DNA from 3 places in the Pseudomonas sp. GP01-A4 genome. Region 2 is predicted to be linked to each of the others. Evidence: predicted binding sites of a transcription regulator. Region 2 holds the regulator's gene; each other region holds the start of a gene.
What was found. The regulator FliA, encoded in region 2, starts transcription of late flagellar genes. The targets are predictions, from matches to a motif close to CTAAAGTTTNNNNNNNNNNNGCCGNTAA.
Positions count from the first base shown of each region.

Region 1: AC3WKX_RS00465 (methyl-accepting chemotaxis protein) is a predicted target of FliA. The motif match lies at 2,799-2,826, and genes of this name have one in related genera.
Region 3: AC3WKX_RS03785 (methyl-accepting chemotaxis protein) is a predicted target of FliA. The motif match lies at 2,523-2,550, and genes of this name have one in related genera.

Region 1 is NZ_JBYSWF010000001.1:100,689-106,773, reverse strand. It holds gene AC3WKX_RS00470 (ABC transporter six-transmembrane domain-containing protein) at 1-604, shown strand, start outside; gene AC3WKX_RS00465 (methyl-accepting chemotaxis protein) at 722-2,698, opposite strand; gene AC3WKX_RS00460 (LysR substrate-binding domain-containing protein) at 2,877-3,797, opposite strand; gene AC3WKX_RS00455 (NorM family multidrug efflux MATE transporter) at 3,950-5,353, shown strand; gene AC3WKX_RS00450 (putative bifunctional diguanylate cyclase/phosphodiesterase) at 5,482-6,085, opposite strand, start outside.
Region 2 is NZ_JBYSWF010000002.1:17,148-23,232, forward strand. It holds gene AC3WKX_RS01905 (chemotaxis protein CheA) at 1-1,657, opposite strand, end outside; gene AC3WKX_RS01910 (protein phosphatase CheZ) at 1,669-2,457, opposite strand; gene AC3WKX_RS01915 (chemotaxis response regulator CheY) at 2,476-2,850, opposite strand; gene fliA (RNA polymerase sigma factor FliA) at 3,021-3,761, opposite strand; gene fleN (flagellar synthesis regulator FleN) at 3,758-4,591, opposite strand; gene flhF (flagellar biosynthesis GTPase FlhF) at 4,712-6,028, opposite strand; gene flhA (flagellar biosynthesis protein FlhA) at 6,040-6,085, opposite strand, start outside.
Region 3 is NZ_JBYSWF010000003.1:147,356-153,440, reverse strand. It holds gene AC3WKX_RS03805 (LysR substrate-binding domain-containing protein) at 1-835, shown strand, start outside; gene AC3WKX_RS03800 (MmcQ/YjbR family DNA-binding protein) at 832-1,194, shown strand; gene AC3WKX_RS03795 (DUF1294 domain-containing protein) at 1,177-1,560, opposite strand; gene AC3WKX_RS03790 (undecaprenyl-diphosphate phosphatase) at 1,557-2,387, opposite strand; gene AC3WKX_RS03785 (methyl-accepting chemotaxis protein) at 2,617-4,251, shown strand; gene pnuC (nicotinamide riboside transporter PnuC) at 4,443-5,006, shown strand; gene AC3WKX_RS03775 (AAA family ATPase) at 5,003-5,524, shown strand; gene AC3WKX_RS03770 (FAD-dependent oxidoreductase) at 5,666-6,085, shown strand, end outside.

The DNA of each region.
Region 1 (6,085 bases), on a different contig from region 2:
GGTGATTCTCAACCAGCGCCTGCAAAACCACAGCACTTCCCGGGCGGCAGCGCGGGTGGTGCTGGCGCGGGACTTTGTCGACTTCTTCGAAAAACACGTGCCGATCATCGCGACGGCGCTGGTTTCCATCGTCGGTGCGGCAGTGATGCTGTTGGTGATCGAGCCGTGGATCGGCCTGGCGTGCCTGACCGCGCTGGTGCTGTGCACTACCTTGTTGCCACGTTTCGCCCGGCGCAATCAGGAACTGCATGAGCGCTTGAATGACCGCCTGGAAAAGGAAATCGGCCTGGTGGAAAAGGTCGGCGCACAGACCTTGCAGCGCCACTACCAGGTGCTGTCACGCCTGCGCATCTGGCTGTCGGACCGCGAGGCCGCAGCGTTCCTGTTTATCGGCACGCTGGCGGCGCTGTTGTTTGTGGTCGCCATCAGCCAGTTGGCGCTGTCGCCGGCGGTCAAGGCCGGCCATGTGTATGCGGTGATGACTTACCTGTGGACCTTTGTCAGCAGCCTGGATGAAGCGCCAGGGATGGTTGATCAACTGGCGCGACTCAAGGACATTGGCAAGCGTGTGGACCCGGGGCTGGGCGACCGATCCGACGTTTGAGGCGTCGAATCGGCCGTCATCGCGGGCAAGCCCGGCTCCCACAGTGGACCGCGTACTCCAGAACAACACGGTCAACTGTGGGAGCGGGCTTGCCCGCGATGAGGCCCGAACAGTCAATCAACGAAACCGGTCAACCTCATGCCGCAAGCCCGCCGCCAGGGTCTCCAGTTCCTTGGCGGTGATCGCAAGGTTGGACACCACTTCACGCTGCTCGCTGTTGGCCAGGGCGATGCTCTGCAAGTTGCTGCTCAGCAGGGTCGCCGTGCTGCTCTGCTCCTGGGTCGCCGTGGTAATGGCCGCAAACTGCTGGCCCGCCGAGCGGCTTTGCTCGTCGATCCGCGCCAGCGCAGAGGCGACGTCAGCGTTGCGAGCCAGGCCTTCCTGCATCAGCACGTTGCCTTGCTCCATGGTGCTGATGGCGTTGCCGGTTTCCTGCTGGATACTCTGGATCATCCCGGAAATCTCATCCGTGGCCTGACGAGTGCGCGATGCGAGGTTGCGCACTTCATCGGCCACCACCGCAAACCCACGCCCCTGCTCACCGGCCCGCGCCGCTTCGATGGCTGCGTTGAGCGCCAGCAGGTTGGTCTGTTCGGCAATCGCGGTAATCACGCCGACAATCCCGCCGATTTCCTGGGAGCGCTGGCCCAGGGTGTTGATCACCGTGGCCGTGCTGTTCAGCGCAGTGGCGATGTGTTCCAGGGACGACGACGCTTCTTGCATCGAGGTGCGGCCGATCCTGGTTTGCTGGGCATTGTCCTGGGCCAGGCGTTCGGTGTTGCCCATGTTGTCGGCAATATTCAGCGAGGTGGCGCTGAACTCTTCCACCGCGCCGGCCATGCTGGTGATCTCGCCGGACTGTTGCTCCATGCCTTCGTACGCACCGCCGGACAACCCCGACAGTGCCTGGGCGCGGCTGTTCACGTCTTCAGCCGCCTTGCGGATATGCGACACCATGGTCGACAGCGCTTCGCCCATCTGGTTGAAACTGCGGGCTAGTTGGCCGATTTCGTCATGGCTGGAAACGTTCAGCCGTGCGCTCAAATCACCGGCGCCCAGGGCTTCGGCCTGACGCACCAGGTCGCCCAATGGCTGCAACTTGCTGCGCAGCAACCAGACCGCCGCGCCCACCGCCAGCAGCATCGCGAGCAAGCTGCCGATCGCCAGGCGAATCCCCACCGACCAGGTCACCGCGCGAATTTCGGCTTTCGGCATGCTCGCCACCACCGACCACGGGCCGCCTTCAAACGGCACGGCAACGCTGTAGAAGTCTTCGTTTTTGTCGCTCCAGAAACGGCCTTTTCCAGGTTTGGCGGCCAGGTCGAGCATCACCGGAATCGACTGATCCAGCGCCTGCACGCCAGCGGGCGGTACCAGCCAGTGCTTCTGCTCGTCCAGCAGCGCCAGGGAACCGGTCTGGCCGATGCGGAAGCGCTTGAGGTTGTCGAACTGGGCGTTCTGCGCATCGGTGTAGTCGAAGCCGACAAACAGCACCGCAATCACTTTGCCGCTGGCATCACGCACCGGGCTGTACTGGGTCATGTAGGAGCGATCGAACAACACCGCACGGCCAACGTAGCCCTGCCCGCCCAGCAAGCGTTGGTAGGCCGGATGCTGGTGATCCAGCGCCGTACCGATGGCGCGGCTGCCATCCTGCTTGGTCAGGGAGGTGCTGACGCGGATAAAGTCCTCGCCGCTGCGTACGAACAAGGTCGCCACGCCGCCGGACATCTGCTTGAACTCATCGACTTCAGCGAAGTTGTTGTTGAGCACTTCCTCGCCCAGGTACAGGCCCGGCGTCTGCACGCCCGCCACCGTCACCGGTTGCTCAGGGCGCGTACTCAAGCCGGCGCTGAAGCGCTTTTCAAACAGCCCGCTCAAACGCTGGGTACTTTCGCGCAAGGTGCTGTGGAAGGTATTGAGTTGGTCGGCCAGCAAGCGGGCCTCGCTGGCCAGGTGCTCCTCGCGGGTGTCGAGGTTGGCGGAGTCCAGCGAACGCAACGCGAATACCGTGCTGCCGCTGATGACGACAGCCAGTATCACGGCGAGGGCAAGCCCCAGTTGAGAGGCAATCCGGGCGCGAGGTTGAGACATGAAGGCTCCTGGCCGAGGCCAGGATCATCCTGATCTCATAGCGCTGCTCGGCAAAATTCTAATAGGGGAAACGTTGCAGAACGGTAGTTCCAACAACCCTACTTCGGCGGGTAGGCTCAATACTTGAGCGAATCACAGGGGTATCGCGCAAACGATTGCTGGCCGGTGCGCAATCCACTCAGTCGAGGCGCTCGACCTGGGGCAATTCCATGGCCTGCACTTCGCCCTGGAGAAAGTCACCCAGCCGTCGCAAACGCTCGCCACCCGGCCGGGTCTTCGGCCACACCAGATAGTAATTTTCCCCACTGGCCACAGCGGTGGGCCATGGCAGACTCAGGCGGCCCTGGGCCACGTCTTCGGCCACCATCAGCAAGTCGCCCATGGACACGCCGTACCCTCGGGCGGCGGCGATCATGCCCAACTCCAAGGTGTCGAACACCTGCCCGCCCTTGAGCGAAACCTGGGATGACAGCCCCATGCGCTCCAGCCAGTTGCGCCAGTCACGCCGGTCCGGCGTCGGGTGCAGCAGCTCGGCAGAGGCCAGGCGTGCAACGTCCCAGGGTCCGTCGCTCAACAGGTTCGGCGCGCCCACCGGAATCAGCAACTCCGGAAACAGGTAGCTGGCTTCCCAGTCCGGCGGGAAATGCCCGTTGCTCAACAACACCGCGCAATCGAATGGTTCCTGGTTGAAATCCACCTCATCGACGCTCATCCAGGCGCTGGTCAGTTGCACTTCATTGCCCGGCTGCAGGTGCCGGAAGCGACTGAGGCGCGCCAGCAGCCAGCGCATGGTCAGGGTGGACGGCGCCTTCATGCGCAGGATGTCGTCCTCGGCATTCAAGGTATGGCAGGCGCGCTCCAGGGCCGCAAAGCCTTCACGCACGCCCGGCAGCAACAGGCGCGCCGCCTCTGTGAGTTGCAAGGTGCGGCCGCTGCGCTGGAACAGGCGGCAGGCGAAATGCTCTTCCAGGGTACGAATGTGCCGGCTCACCGCACTTTGGGTAATCGACAACTCTTCCGCCGCCCGGGTGAACGAGTTGTAGCGGGACGCAGCTTCAAACGCGCGCAAGGCGTAAAGAGGAGGAAGACGACGAGACATGGCGAAAACTCCGACGGCGCAATATCGAAACCCTACCAGAATCATTCAGGCATGAGTTTTAATCATGCGAACCATCGGATTTATCCCTTTGTGCAATGCGCTGTGGGCGCCGAGAATCAACCCTTCCACCCTTCCCTGACTTTTTGAGCGTGATGATCATGCAGCATCCGGCACGTACCGAACTCTGGGCCATTCTGCGGCTGTCAGGGCCGCTGATTGCCTCACAGTTGGCCCACATGCTGATGGTGCTGACCGACACCCTGATGATGGCCCGCCTGAGCCCCGAGGCCCTGGCCGGCGGAGGCCTGGGTGCGGCGAGCTATTCGTTCGTGTCGATTTTCTGCATCGGCGTGATCGCTGCCGTGGGCACGCTGGTCGCGATCCGCCAGGGCGCCGGCGACATCGAAGGCGCCACCCGCCTGACCCAGGCCGGGCTGTGGCTGGCCTGGTTGATGGCGCTGGTGGCTGGTTTGCTGCTGTGGAACCTCAAGCCAGTGCTGCTGATGTTCGGCCAGACCGAAACCAACGTCGCGTCCGCCGGCCAGTTCCTGACCATCCTGCCGTTCGCCCTGCCCGGCTACCTGACGTTCATGGCGCTACGCGGCTTCACCAGCGCTATCGGCAAGGCCACGCCGGTGATGGTGATCAGCCTGTGCGGCACGGTGATCAACTACCTGCTCAACCACGCGTTGATCGAAGGCATGTTCGGCCTGCCGAAACTCGGGCTGGTGGGCATTGGCCTGGTCACCGCCATCGTTGCCAACTGCATGGCCCTGGCGCTGATCTGGTACATCAAATACAACCGTGCGTACGACGCCTACCCGCTGCGCAAGGGCCTGCTGCGGCCCAACCTGCATTACCTGAGGGAACTGTGGCGCCTGGGCCTGCCGATTGGTGGCACCTATGCGGTGGAAGTCGGGCTGTTTGCGTTCGCCGCGCTGTGCATGGGCACCATGGGCAGTACGCAATTGGCTGCGCACCAGATCGCCCTGCAGATCGTGTCGGTGGCGTTCATGGTGCCGGCGGGCATGTCGTACGCGATCACCATGCGTATCGGCCAGCATTATGGTGCCGGGCAGTTGCTGGAAGCGCGGCTGGCCGGGCGAGTTGGCATAGGCTTTGGCGCGGTGGTGATGCTGGGCTTTGCAGCGGTGCTGTGGTTGTTCTCGCACCCACTGATCAGCCTGTTCCTCGACCAGCATGACCCGGCGTTTCGCGACGTGATCAACCTCGCCGTCAGCCTGCTGGCGGTGGCCGCATGGTTTGAGCTGTTCGACGGCGTGCAGACCATCGCCATGGGCTGCATTCGCGGGCTCAAGGATGCCAAGACCACCTTCCTGGTCGGGCTGGGCTGCTACTGGCTGATCGGCGCACCGGCCGCATGGTTGATGGCGTTCAATCTCGGCTGGGGGCCGACGGGCGTTTGGTGGGGCCTGGCCCTGGGCCTGGCGTGCGCGGCAGTCAGCCTGACCTGGGCGTTTGAACGGAAGATGAAGCGGATGATTCGCCAGGAGCCTGAAACCCACCAAGGATTTCAAGCCGCGCAGCCGGAGTAACGGCTGTACTCGGTCAAATGTGGGAGCGGGCTTGCTCGCGAATGCGGTGGGTCAGCCATGAATTGGTTGGCTGAAATACCGCATTCGCGAGCAAGCCCGCTCCCACATTTTTGATCGGGTTCACAACATCAGATCACGCCGCCCACCAGTTCCTGGCTGTCACCAAACGTCAGGTAGTCCACCAGTTCCGCCAACGGCAACGGCTTGCTGATCAGGTAACCCTGGGCCTGATCGCAGCCGAACAACCGCAGCAACGCCAGTTGCTCGGCGGTTTCCACGCCCTCGGCGACCACTTCCAGGTTCAGGTTATGAGCCAGGTTGATCATGGCGTGCACCAGCTTGCGATTCTCTTCGCGCTCTTCCATGCCGCCGACAAAGCTCTTGTCGATCTTCAGCAAGGCAATCGGCAGGCTGTTGAGGTGCACGAACGACGAAAAGCCGGTGCCAAAGTCATCCAGGGAAAAGCGCACACCCAGGCGGCCCAGCGCATCCATGGTCTGCTTGACCAGGTCGCTGCGGCGCATCACGGCGGTTTCCGTCAGCTCAAATTCCAGCCACTGGGCTTCCACGCCGCGCTCGGCAATCAGCCGGCTGAGGGTGCTGAGCAGTTGGCTGTCCTGAAACTGGCGGAACGACAGGTTGACCGCCATGTGCAACGGCGCAATCCCGCGTTCGCGCAGGTCCTGCATGTCGCGCAGGGCCCGGGAAATCACCCAGTAGCCCAGCGGCACG
Region 2 (6,085 bases):
TCTCGGTCTTGGTGGAGAAGCCCGGGGCGAAGATCAGGTTGTAGCACTCGGTGTCGGTGAGGCGGTCGGCGGCGTCCTTGTCCATCACCCCACGCTTGACTGCAATGTTGCGCAGTACCGTGGGGTCCATGCCTTTGCCGTCATCGGTGATCGACAGCAGGATATGGTCGCCTTCCTGTTCGGCCGCCAGGATCACTTTGCCCTGGCGGTTCTTGCCCGAGGCTTCGCGCTCTTCCGGCGTCTCGACACCGTGGTCGACCGCGTTGCGCACCAAGTGGACCAGCGGGTCGGCCAGGGCCTCGACAAGGTTCTTGTCGAGGTCGGTTTCTTCACCCACCAGTTCCAGGTTGATCTCTTTCTTGAGCTGGCGTGCCAGGTCGCGAACCAGGCGCGGGAAACGGCCGAAGACTTTCTTGATCGGCTGCATCCGGGTCTTCATGACGGCGGTCTGCAAGTCTGCGGTGACCACGTCGAGGTTCGACACGGCCTTTTGCATGGCCTCGTCGCCACTGTTCAGGCCCAGGCGCACCAGGCGGTTACGCACCAGCACCAGTTCACCGACCATGTTCATGATGTCGTCCAGGCGCGCGGTATCAACCCGCACGGTGGTTTCGGCTTCACTGGCCGGTTGCTTGTCCGGGGCCGGGGCAGCCGTGGCAGCCCGGGCCGGTGCTGGAGTCGGAGCCGGAGCCGCTTTCGCTGCGACAGGCGCGGCAGCCTTGGCGGCAGGAGCCGGTGTTGCGACAGCTGCGGCAGCAGCCGGTGCAGCAGCGCCGACCACTTCGGTGAACTTGCCCTTGCCGTGCAGTTCATCCAGCAGGGCTTCGAATTCGTGATCGGAGATCAGTCCATCGGCGGCCGGCGCAGCAGCGGGTGCCGCAGGCGCGGCGGCCGTTGCGGCGACTTCCGGCAGAGCCTCGGCGGCAAACGAGCCTTTGCCGTGCAACTGGTCCAGCAGCGCTTCAAATTCGTCGTCGGTGATTTCATTGCTGACGGGCGCCGCGGCTTCCGTTGGCGCTGGCGCTGCGGCCACCGCGTCCGGGGCAAACTGGCCCTTGCCGTGCAACTGGTCGAGCAACGACTCGAACTCGGCGTCGGTAATGTCTTCGGTGGTCGGCACCATGGCCGGCGCACTGGCTGCCGGCGCTTCGGCTTCGGCCTTGACGGCGTTCAGCGAGTCCAGCAGTTGTTCAAATTCGCTGTCGGTCACGTCGCCCGCAGGCTCGGCAACCGGCTCAGCCACCGCTTCCACCACGGGAGCGTTGGCCGCAGGTTCCGCCAGGCGCGCCAGGGCGGCCAGCAGTTCCGGCGTGGCGGCAGTGATCGGTGCGCGCTCGCGCACTTCACTGAACATGCCGTTGACCGCGTCCAGTGCTTCCAGGATCACGTCCATCAGTTCCGAGTCGACGTGCCGCTCACCCTTGCGCAGGATGTCGAACACGTTCTCGGCGATGTGACAGCACTCCACCAGCTCGTGGAGCTGGAGGAAGCCGGCGCCCCCTTTTACAGTATGAAAACCGCGAAAAATTGCATTGAGCAGGTTCGCATCATCCGGTCGGCTTTCCAGCTCGACCAGTTGTTCGGACAGTTGCTCTAAAATTTCGCCGGCCTCTACAAGGAAATCCTGAAGGATTTCTTCATCGGCGCCGAAGCTCATGGGTGTGCTCCTTAGAAGCCTAAACTGGACAGCAAATCGTCTACGTCGTCTTGCCCGGATACAACGTCTTCACGTTTATCGGCATGAATCTGCGGACCTTCACCCTTGGCGAGGTGTTTTTGTGGATCTTTTTCAGAAAGGATCGCTGCGCGGTCATGTTCGATGCCGGCAAACCGGTCGACCTGGCCCGCCATCAACACCAGTTTGAGCAGGTTGCTTTCCACTTCGGTGACCAGTTGGGTCACACGCTTGATCACCTGACCGGTGAGGTCCTGGTAATCCTGGGCCAGCAGAATGTCATTGAGGTTGCTGGAAACCGTGCGGTTTTCCTGCTCGCTGCGGGACAAAAAGCCCTCGACCCGACGCGCCAGCTCACGAAACTCCTCAGCGCCCACTTCCCGACGCATGAACCGGCCCCAGTCAGTGCTCAGGGCCTTGGCTTCACTGGCCATACCGTTGACCAGAGGCGTGGCGTTTTCCACCAGGTCCATGGTGCGGTTGGCCGCCGCCTCAGTCAGCCTGACCACGTAGGACAGGCGTTCGGTGGCATCCGTGATCTGCGAGATTTCCTCGGCCTGGGGCATGTGCGGGTCAATCTGAAAATTGACTATCGCACTGTGCAACTCACGGGTGAGCTTGCCCACTTCCTGGTACAGGCCGCGGTCACGGGTCTGGTTGAGCTCATGGATCAACTGCACCGCGTCGCCGAACTGGCCTCTTTCAAGGCTTTCGACGAGTTGATGAGCATGTTTTTTCAGGGTCGACTCAAAGTCGGCCTGCGATGATTCTTTATGCTCCATAGCTCCCCCGTGGCAGCATCAATGACCGATGCGTTCGAAGATCTTTTCGATCTTCTCTTTCAAGGCCAGTGCAGTGAATGGCTTGACCACGTAGCCGTTGACCCCGGCCTGGGCGGCTTCGATGATCTGTTCACGCTTGGCTTCAGCGGTCACCATCAGCACAGGCAGGCTGCGCAGTTTTTCATCGGCGCGCACGTGGCGCAGCAGATCGATACCGGTCATGCCCGGCATGTTCCAGTCCGTTACCAGAAAGTCGATGCTCCCGCTGTTGAGGATCGGAATCGCCGTAATACCGTCATCCGCCTCGACCGTGTTAGTGAACCCAAGGTCACGCAACAGGTTTTTTATGATCCGCCGCATCGTTGAGAAGTCATCAACGATGAGGATTTTCATGTTCTTGTCCAATTCGACCTCCAAGCAGTCTTAAACGCGCCCAGCACCTGGGCGCGCCATATCAATCAACAGGCGTTACACAAAAAGGACTACCGGGGGCGCACCACGGGCCAAGCCCGTCCGGGCGCAGGGCCTGGACGGTATCGTTCGCAGTGTCCCCACACTGCCTGTCAGCGCGCTCGCCACTCTCCCAAACGCCCCCGCAAGCGGGCCGCGCACTGGCTGTGTAACTGGCTGACCCGCGATTCGCTGACCCCCAGGACCTCACCGATTTCCTTGAGGTTCAGCTCTTCGTCGTAGTACAGCGCCAACACCAGTCGCTCACGCTCCGGCAAATTGGCTATCGCGTCCGCCAGCGCGCTCTGGAAGCGTTCATCTTCCAGGTCCCGTGACGGTTCGAGATGGGCACTCGCGCCGTCCTCGTGCAGCCCTTCATGTTCGCCGTCCTGTAAAAGGTCGTCGAAACTGAACAGCCGGCTGCCCAAGGTATCGTTCAAAATCCCGTAGTAATCGTCGAGACTCAATTGGAGTTCGGCCGCAACTTCATGATCTTTAGCGTCGCGACCGGTTTTTGCTTCAATTGAGCGAATTGCGTCACTCACCATCCGCGTATTGCGGTGCACTGATCGCGGCGCCCAATCACCTTTACGCACTTCATCGAGCATGGCCCCACGGATACGGATACCCGCGTATGTCTCGAAACTCGCGCCCTTGCTCGCGTCGTACTTGGTCGACACTTCAAGCAGGCCGATCATCCCGGCCTGGATCAAGTCCTCGACCTGCACGCTGGCAGGCAAGCGCGCCAGCAGGTGATAGGCAATGCGCTTGACCAGGGGCGCATAGCGCTCGATCAATTCGACTTGACTGTCACGTGCCGACTTCTTGTAAAGGTTGTAGCCGCTGGCTGTCATAGCACCGGTCCTGCGCTCGTCTGATGCACCAATCGCTCGACGAAAAACTCCAGATGCCCCCGGGGATTGGCGGGCAACGGCCAGGTATCGACCTTCTGGGCAATAGCCTTGAACGCCAATGCGCACTTCGAACGAGGGAACGCTTCATAGACCGCACGCTGCTTTTGCACGGCCTTGCGCACACACTCGTCGTAAGGAACTGCGCCAACGTATTGTAAGGCGACATCGAGGAAGCGATCCGTGACCTTGGTCAACTTGGCGAACAGATTCCGCCCTTCCTGCGGGCTTTGGGCCATGTTGGCCAGCACGCGGAAGCGGTTCATGCCGTAGTCGCGGTTGAGCAGTTTGATCAGGGCGTAGGCGTCGGTGATCGAGGTGGGTTCGTCGCACACCACCAGCAACACTTCCTGGGCTGCGCGCACGAAACTGACCACCGACTCGCCGATCCCGGCGGCGGTGTCGATCACCAGTACGTCGAGGTTGTCGCCAATGTCGCTGAACGCCTGAATCAGGCCGGCATGTTGCGCCGGACTCAGGTGCACCATGCTCTGGGTGCCGGAAGCGGCCGGCACGATGCGAATCCCGCCGGGGCCTTGCAACAGTACGTCGCGCAGCTCACAGCGGCCTTCAATCACATCGGCCAGGGTATGTTTGGGCGTCAGTCCCAGCAGAACGTCGACGTTCGCCAGCCCCAGGTCAGCATCCAGCAGCATGACGCGACGGCCAAGCTCTGCCAGGGCCAGGGACAAATTCACTGACACGTTAGTTTTCCCGACGCCACCTTTGCCGCCGGTCACCGCGATCACCTGTACGGGATGCATGCTGCCCATTTTATTTCTTTACCTTGTCTTGCTTAGACGCAGGCTACATAAGTTGGCCGCGCGAACTGCTGGCAGGCCATCGATGTAGATACTTTTCACTGTCATTTTTAAATAGAAAGCCATGATGCCTCAGCCAACTCGCTTGTTCGGGCTGTGGTAGAGGTCAGCAAACATGTCAGCCATCGCTTCCTCACTGGGTTCTTCCTGCATTTGCACGCTGACAGCCCGGCTGACCAACTGATGACGGCGCGGCAGATGCAGATCATCCGGGATCCGCGGCCCGTCGGTCAGGTAGGCGACCGGTAATTCATGACTGATTGCCAGGCTCAATACTTCGCCCAGGCTTGCCGTCTCATCCAGTTTAGTCAGGATGCAACCCGCCAGCCCGCAGCGCTTGTAGCTGTGGTAGGCGGCGGTCAATACCTGCTTCTGGCTGGTAGTGGCAAGCACCAAATAGTTTCTGGATTTGATCCCGCGCCCGGCCAGGCTTTCCAGCTGCATGCGCAGGGCCGGGTCGCTGGCTTGCAGGCCGGCGGTGTCGATCAGCACCACGCGCTTGCGCAGCAATGGGTCGAGGGCGTTGGCCAGGGACTGGCCCGGGTCGACGTGGGTCACCGGCACATTGAGGATGCGGCCCAGGGTCTTGAGTTGTTCCTGGGCGCCGATGCGGTAGCTGTCCATGCTCACCAGCGCGATGTTCTGGGCGCCGTACTTGAGCACGTAACGTGCGGCCAGCTTGGCCAGGGTGGTGGTCTTGCCCATGCCGGCCGGGCCGACCATGGCAATCACACCGCCTTCTTCCAGGGGTTCGATTTCCGGGGTGACGATCATCCGCGCCAGGTGGGCCAGGAGCATGCGCCAGGCCTGGCGAGGTTCTTCAATTTGGGTGGTCAGTTGCAGCAGGTCGCGGGACAACGGGCCGGAAAGGCCAATGCGTTGCAGGCGACGCCACAGGTTGGCCTGTTGTGGCTGGCTGCCCTGCAACTGGTTCCAGGCCAGCGAACCCAGCTGCACTTCCAGCAGTTCACGCAGGCCGTTGAGTTCGAAACGCATCGAGTCGAACACCCGCTGGTCTACCGCCGGCGCCGGGGCTGGCGCAGCAGGACGCGGTGGTTCAACAAAAGTCGGCTCTACCAGCGGCTCGGACGCGGTCAACGGCAGCCCGGCAAACAGCTGGCGATTGGTGGAGGCGTCGCTGTCGCCACGCATGCTCAGTTCAGCCTGGGCCGAGACAATGCGCGAAGCGGTCTTGCGCAGCTCGTCTTCCAGTTCCATGTTCGGCACGCGCGGCGCCAGGGCCGAGGGTTTGTAATCCAGGGCAGCCGTCAGCTCCACACCGCCGGCAATACGACGGTTACCGATAATCGCAGCGTCGGCGCCCAACTCATCACGTACCAGTTTCATGGCCTGACGCATATCGGCGGCGAAAAAACGCTTCACTTGCATATCCCACTACCTCAGCCGTTGGGCCCTACTGTCGCGACGATAGTCACTTGCTTATTG
Region 3 (6,085 bases), on a different contig from region 2:
GCTGGGGATTCCCAAGTCGCGGCTGTCGCGGCGCATTGCCGAGCTGGAAGAACGCCTCGGCGCCCGCTTGCTGCAACGTACCACCCGCCAACTGACCCTCACTGCCGTGGGTGAACGCTACCTGCGCCACTGCCAGGCAATGCTGCTGGAGGCGGAAATGGCCGATGAGGCAGTGGCCAGCATGTCCAGCGAACCCCGCGGTCGGCTGCGGGTCAGCAGCCCCGTGGGCCTGGCTCACCAATTCCTGCAGACCGTGGTGGCGGAGTTTCTCACCGCCAACCCGCTGGTGCAGTTGGAGATGAACCTGGTCAACCGCCGCGTCGACCTGGTGGCCGAAGGCATTGATGTGGCCTTGCGCGTGCGCGAGCTTGGGGATGAAGACCCGCTGCTGGTGACCAAGCGCCTGCGCCAGGCCCAGACCGCGATTGTCGCCAGCCCCGACTTTGTGCATGAGCGGCAGATCGACACCCTGGAAGACCTCAAGCAACTGCCGGTGCTGGGCGCCCTGGAAGCAGACCGCATGGTGCACTTCCGCATGCTCAGCCCGGAGGGCAGCAGCCACGACCTGGTGATGGAAGCGCGGCTGGGGATCGATGATTTCCTGGTACGCAAGGCGTGCGCCCTCGCCGGCCTGGGGTTTACCGTGCTGCCGATGATGTATTGCGAGGAGGAATTGGCCAACGGCCAGTTGGTGCAGCTCTTGCCGCAATGGTCATTGCCGGGCGGCTGGTTGCAGGCGGTGTACCCACATCGGCGCGGCGTGTTGCCGGCCGTGCGGGCCTGGATCGACCACCTGGATAACGCCTTCAAAGGTTGCGGAGACCGTTTGCTATGAGAATGACCGAAGAACAAGTCGCCACGTTTTGCCTGGGCTTGCCCGGCGCGCGGGAAGATTACAAATGGGGCGGCGTGCGGGTGTTTTCGATTGCCGGCAACAAGATGTTTGCCTTGCAGAACCTGCGGGGCGACTCGCTGGCGTTCAAGGTCGACAAGGAGCTGTTCCTGGGCCATGTGGATCGCCCCGGCCTCCACCCGGCGCCGTACCTGGCGCGGGCGCAGTGGATCATCATGGAAACGCCCTACCCGCTGGGCGCCGAGGAACTGCGTGGCCTGTTGCAGCGTTCCCACCAGTTGGTGGTGAGCAAGCTGCCCAAGCGCACGCAGGTCGGCTTGTTGCTAGAAGATCGAGAGTAGCGTGCCACCCAGGAACAGCTGATCAATCCAGAACACCTGGTGCAGCAACACGATCAGCCAGAACACCACCTGATAAGACACCTTGCGCGTCTTGTGGCGGAACACCTGCTGGGCAATCAACGCCCCCGGCCAACCGCCTGCCAGCTCCACCGCGTGCAGGACGTTTTCCGGGGTGCGCCAGCTGTCTTCGCGAGCCTTGCGCTTGTCGCTCCAGTACAGCAGGAACGCCACCACGCTGACCACGCCATAGGCCACCAGCGGGATCAGCGAAACCCCGCGGTACCCCAGCAGCGCCGCACCAAACAGCGGCGCGGCGCACAACAGTGCAAACACCAACGCCTTGAAGCGTGGATGCTGGATGATCATGGCTTGACGGCCGACCAGTCGATCCAGCCGAACTGCCAGGTGGCCAGGATCACCAGGCCGAAGGCGATCCGGTACCAGGCGAACGCCGCGTAGCTGTGGCTGGCGATGAACTTGAGCAGCGCCTTGACCGCGATCATCGCGAAGATGAACGAGGTGACAAAGCCGATGGCAAACACCGGCAGGTCATCCGGCTGGAACAGGTGACGGTACTTGTAGCCCGAATACACCGCTGCGCCGACCATGGTCGGCATCGCCAGGAAGAACGAAAACTCGGTGGCGGTCTTGCGTGACAGGCCGAACAACAGGCCGCCAATGATGGTAGCGCCCGAGCGCGAGGTGCCCGGGATCATCGCCAGGCACTGGGCAAAGCCGACTTTGATCGCGTCCTTCCAGGTGATGTCGTCGACGGTTTCGGCGTGCACTTCATGCTGGCGGCGCTCGGCCCACAACATGATGACGCCGCCCACCACCAACGCCGCCGCAACGGTGATCGGGTTGAACAGGTAGTGTTTGATCAGGTCGGCGAAAATCACCCCCAGCACCACCGCCGGCAATACGGCAATGATCAGGTTGACGGTGAAACGCTGGGCATTGCGCTGGGTCGGCAAGCCAATGACCACGTCGAGGATCTTGCGTCGAAACTCCCACACCACCGCCAGGATCGCGCCCAGCTGGATGATGATATTGAACGCTTCAAAGCGTTCGCCACCGAAGTTGATCAAGTCGGCCACGATAATCTGGTGCCCGGTACTGGAGATCGGCAAAAACTCCGTCAGCCCCTCTACAACGCCGAGTATCAGTGCCTGTACGGCGGTCCAAAGATCCATCGATTCCCCCAAAGGTCATGCCCACGGCATGCCTCGTTGATATTTTTTAGACGTTCACTAACGAAGAGTGCGCTGCAAGCACAGCGCAAATAATCAAGGCCGAACTGCGAAAATTCCGTGAAAAATCAGGCAGGACTCAGGTTTTTTGATTCTGGGCCGAAAGCCTATCAGACAAGCCGGAAATGTCGATGCAGCACCCAAAATTATAAGAACACGGAGTGACAGGACCATGAACAGTTTGCGCAATATGTCTATCAGCCGGCGCCTCTGGCTGATCCTGATCGTCGCCGTGCTGATGCTGCTAACCCTCGGCCTGCTTATGCTCAAGCAGATTCATGGCGACCTGTACCAGGCCAAGAGTGAGCAGACCCAGCGCGTGGTGCAAACCGCCAGCGGGATCCTGACTTATTATCACAGCCTCGAAACCAGCGGCGTCCTGAGCCGTGAAGCGGCGCAGAAGCAAGCCTTGAGCGCGGTACGTGGCCTGCGTTACGGAAAGGACGACTACTTCTGGATCAACGACCTCACCCCCGTGATGATCATGCACGCGGCCAACCCCAAGCTCGACGGCCAGAACCTGTCGGCCATCCGTGATCCGGACGGCTTTGCGGTGTTCAACGAGTTCGTGATCCTGGCCAAGGCCAAGGGCGCGGGGATGGTGAATTACCGCTGGCCCAAGCCCGGCGCCGATGCGCCGGTGGCCAAGACCTCCTATATACAGCTGTTTGAACCCTGGGGCTGGATCATCGGTTCCGGCGTGTATGTCGATGACGTGCAAGGCGAGTTCCGCGGCCAGGTGTGGAAAGCCTCGGTGGTTGGCCTGGTGATCGCGCTGATCATGGGCCTGCTGGTGGTGCTGATCGCCCGCAGCATCGTGCGCCCGTTGCAGCAGGCAGTGAATGCGATGGCCAATATCGCCAGTGGCGAAAGCGACCTGACCCGCACCCTCGACACCCATGGCCAGGATGAAGTCACTCAATTGTCGCGGCACTTCAACAGCTTTACCGCCAAGCTGCGGCAGGTGGTGGGCCAGTTGCAGACCTGCGCCAACGCCTTGGGCCAGTCGTCCACCGAGCTGGGCAGCAACGCCAGCGATGCCCATGACCGCAGCCAGCAGCAATCGCAGCAGATGGAACTGGTGGCGACGGCGATCAATGAAGTCACCTATGGCGTACAGGACGTGGCCAAAAATGCCGAGCATGCCGCCAGCGAAATGCGCGATGCCCAGGTGCAGGCCGAACAGGGCCAGCTCAATATCGATGGCAGCCTGCAACGGATCGACCAGCTCTCCGGCACCATCAGCCAGGCCGTGGAGGTGATCCGGACGCTGTCGACTGAAAGCACGCAGATTGGCGGCGTGCTGGAAGTGATCCGCTCGATTGCCGACCAGACCAACTTGCTGGCCCTCAACGCCGCCATCGAAGCGGCCCGCGCCGGGGAGCAAGGCCGTGGTTTTGCGGTGGTGGCCGACGAAGTACGGCTGCTGGCCCAGCGCACGCAAAAATCCACGGCAGAGATCCAGGCGATGATCGAGCGCCTGCAAGGCCATTCGGAGGCAGCGGTCAAGGTCATCAGTGACAGCCACCAGGCCTCGCAACTGACCATCGAACAAGCAGGCCAGGCGGGCGCGAGCCTGACTGCCATCGGCCAGGCGCTGCGTAATCTCAACGGGCTGAACGCCTCGATTGCCAGTGCCACGTTGCAGCAGGCGCATGTGGTGGAAGACATCAACCAGAATGTCACCCAGGCAGCCGGCTTGTCCCACAGCACCGCGCTGGCGGCGCAGCAGTCCAGCGTCGCGAGTGCGCACTTGAAAGGCCTGAGCGAACAACTCGACAGCCTTCTGCGCCAATTCAAGGTCTGACGCCGATGATCGTTCCCACGCTCTGCGTGGGAACGCATTCTGTGACGCTCTGCGTCACCGTTGCGCAGAGCCGGGACGCGGAGCGTCCGGAACTGCATTCCCACGCAGAGCGTGGGAACGATCTATCGTCGCACCGCCGCTCCCACATTGGTTACAATCAGCGCCCTCTTCGACTCCCCCAAGGAACCGCCATGTCCGGGCTTGAACTGTTTGCCGCCGCCCTGGGGGTGATCGCTGTCTGGTTGACGGTTAAACAGAACCCGTGGTGCTGGCCCATCGGCCTGGTGATGGTGCTGCTGTACACCTGGATCTTCTTCGATGTGAAGCTCTACTCCGACATGCTCCTGCAAGTGATCTACGCCGCCCTGCAACTCTACGGCTGGTGGCAGTGGACCCGCGCCGGTGAGGTCAAGCAGGGCCGGCAAGTCACCAGCCTGGGCCTGCAACCGATCCTGCAAGGCCTGGCCTTGGGTGCCCTGGGCAGCCTGTTGCTGGGCGCAGCCATGGCCCACTGGACCGACGCCGCCCAACCCTGGCTGGACGCGGCCCTGACCGGCTTCAGCCTGGTGGCGCAGATGTGGATGGCGCAAAAACGCGTGCAGTGCTGGCCGTTGTGGATCACAGTGGATGTGATCTTCGTCGGGCTGTTCCTCTACAAAGGCCTGTACCTCACCGCCGCGCTCTACGCCTTGTTCACCGTGATCGCCGTGCAGGGCTGGCGTGAATGGCGCGCCGACCCGGCGCTGCACGCATGAAGGTGGTGGTACTGGCCGGCCCGGAATCCAGCGGTAAAAGCTGGCTGGCCGCCCAGTTGCAGGCACATTTTGGCGGGGTGATGGTGGGCGAATACGTGCGCGATTTCATCGACCACCACCAGCGCGATACCACCCTGGCGGATATCCCGGAGATCGCCCGGGGCCAGTTGGCCTGGGAAGATGCCGCCCGCGCCGCGCAGCCGGCATTGCTGATCCTCGACACCAACCTGCTGACCAACAAGCTGTGGAGCCAGACCCTGTTTGGCGACTACCCGGCGTGGCTCGACAGCGAACTGCTCGCCCGCCACTACGACCTGCACCTGCTGCTGTCGCCGAAAGACGTGGAGTGGACCGCCGATGGCCAGCGCTGCCAGCCGGAGTTTGCCGATCGCCTGGCGTTTTTCCAGGCCAGTCGTGACTGGCTGGAGCAACATCATCTACCGCTACGGGTCATCCGTGGGGATTGGCAAGCACGCCAGGACCAGGCCTTTTCAGCTGTGGAACAACTGCTGGATTGACCGGCGGGGACGGTTTTCATGCACCGCTCGTTACGCATGGCCCACTTTCAACGCTCTGGCGCGCAGGGCTGAAGACCGGTTATCGGGTCAACGCAGTCCTCTACCCGGGGCACCGGTCAATCCTTAAAAGGAGATTGGCCTATGAACATGCGCATCGTTGCCCGCTTGATCAACTTGCCCGAAGACCGTGGCGTTCGTGTTGAAACCGCCGCCCATCACATCCTGCTGGTGCGTTCGGGTAGCGAGGTTCGTGCCTATCAGGCGGATTGCCCCCACGCCGGGGCGCCCCTGGAGCAAGGCGTGGTCTGTGACGGGAGGATCATTTGCCCGTGGCACAAGGCGGCCTTCCGGGTGGATGACGGCCAGGTCTGCGAGCCGCCCGCGCTGGTGCAGCTCAAGCAGTACCCGGTGGAGATTCACGACGGCGTGGTCAGTGTGGGCGACGAGGCACTGCCCTCGCCCGTTGCCCCGCACACCAACGATTCGCGCTGCTTTATCGTGATTGGCGCCGGTGCAGCCGGTTCGGCGGCCGTGGCCACGCTGCGCCGCAAGGGTTTCAGC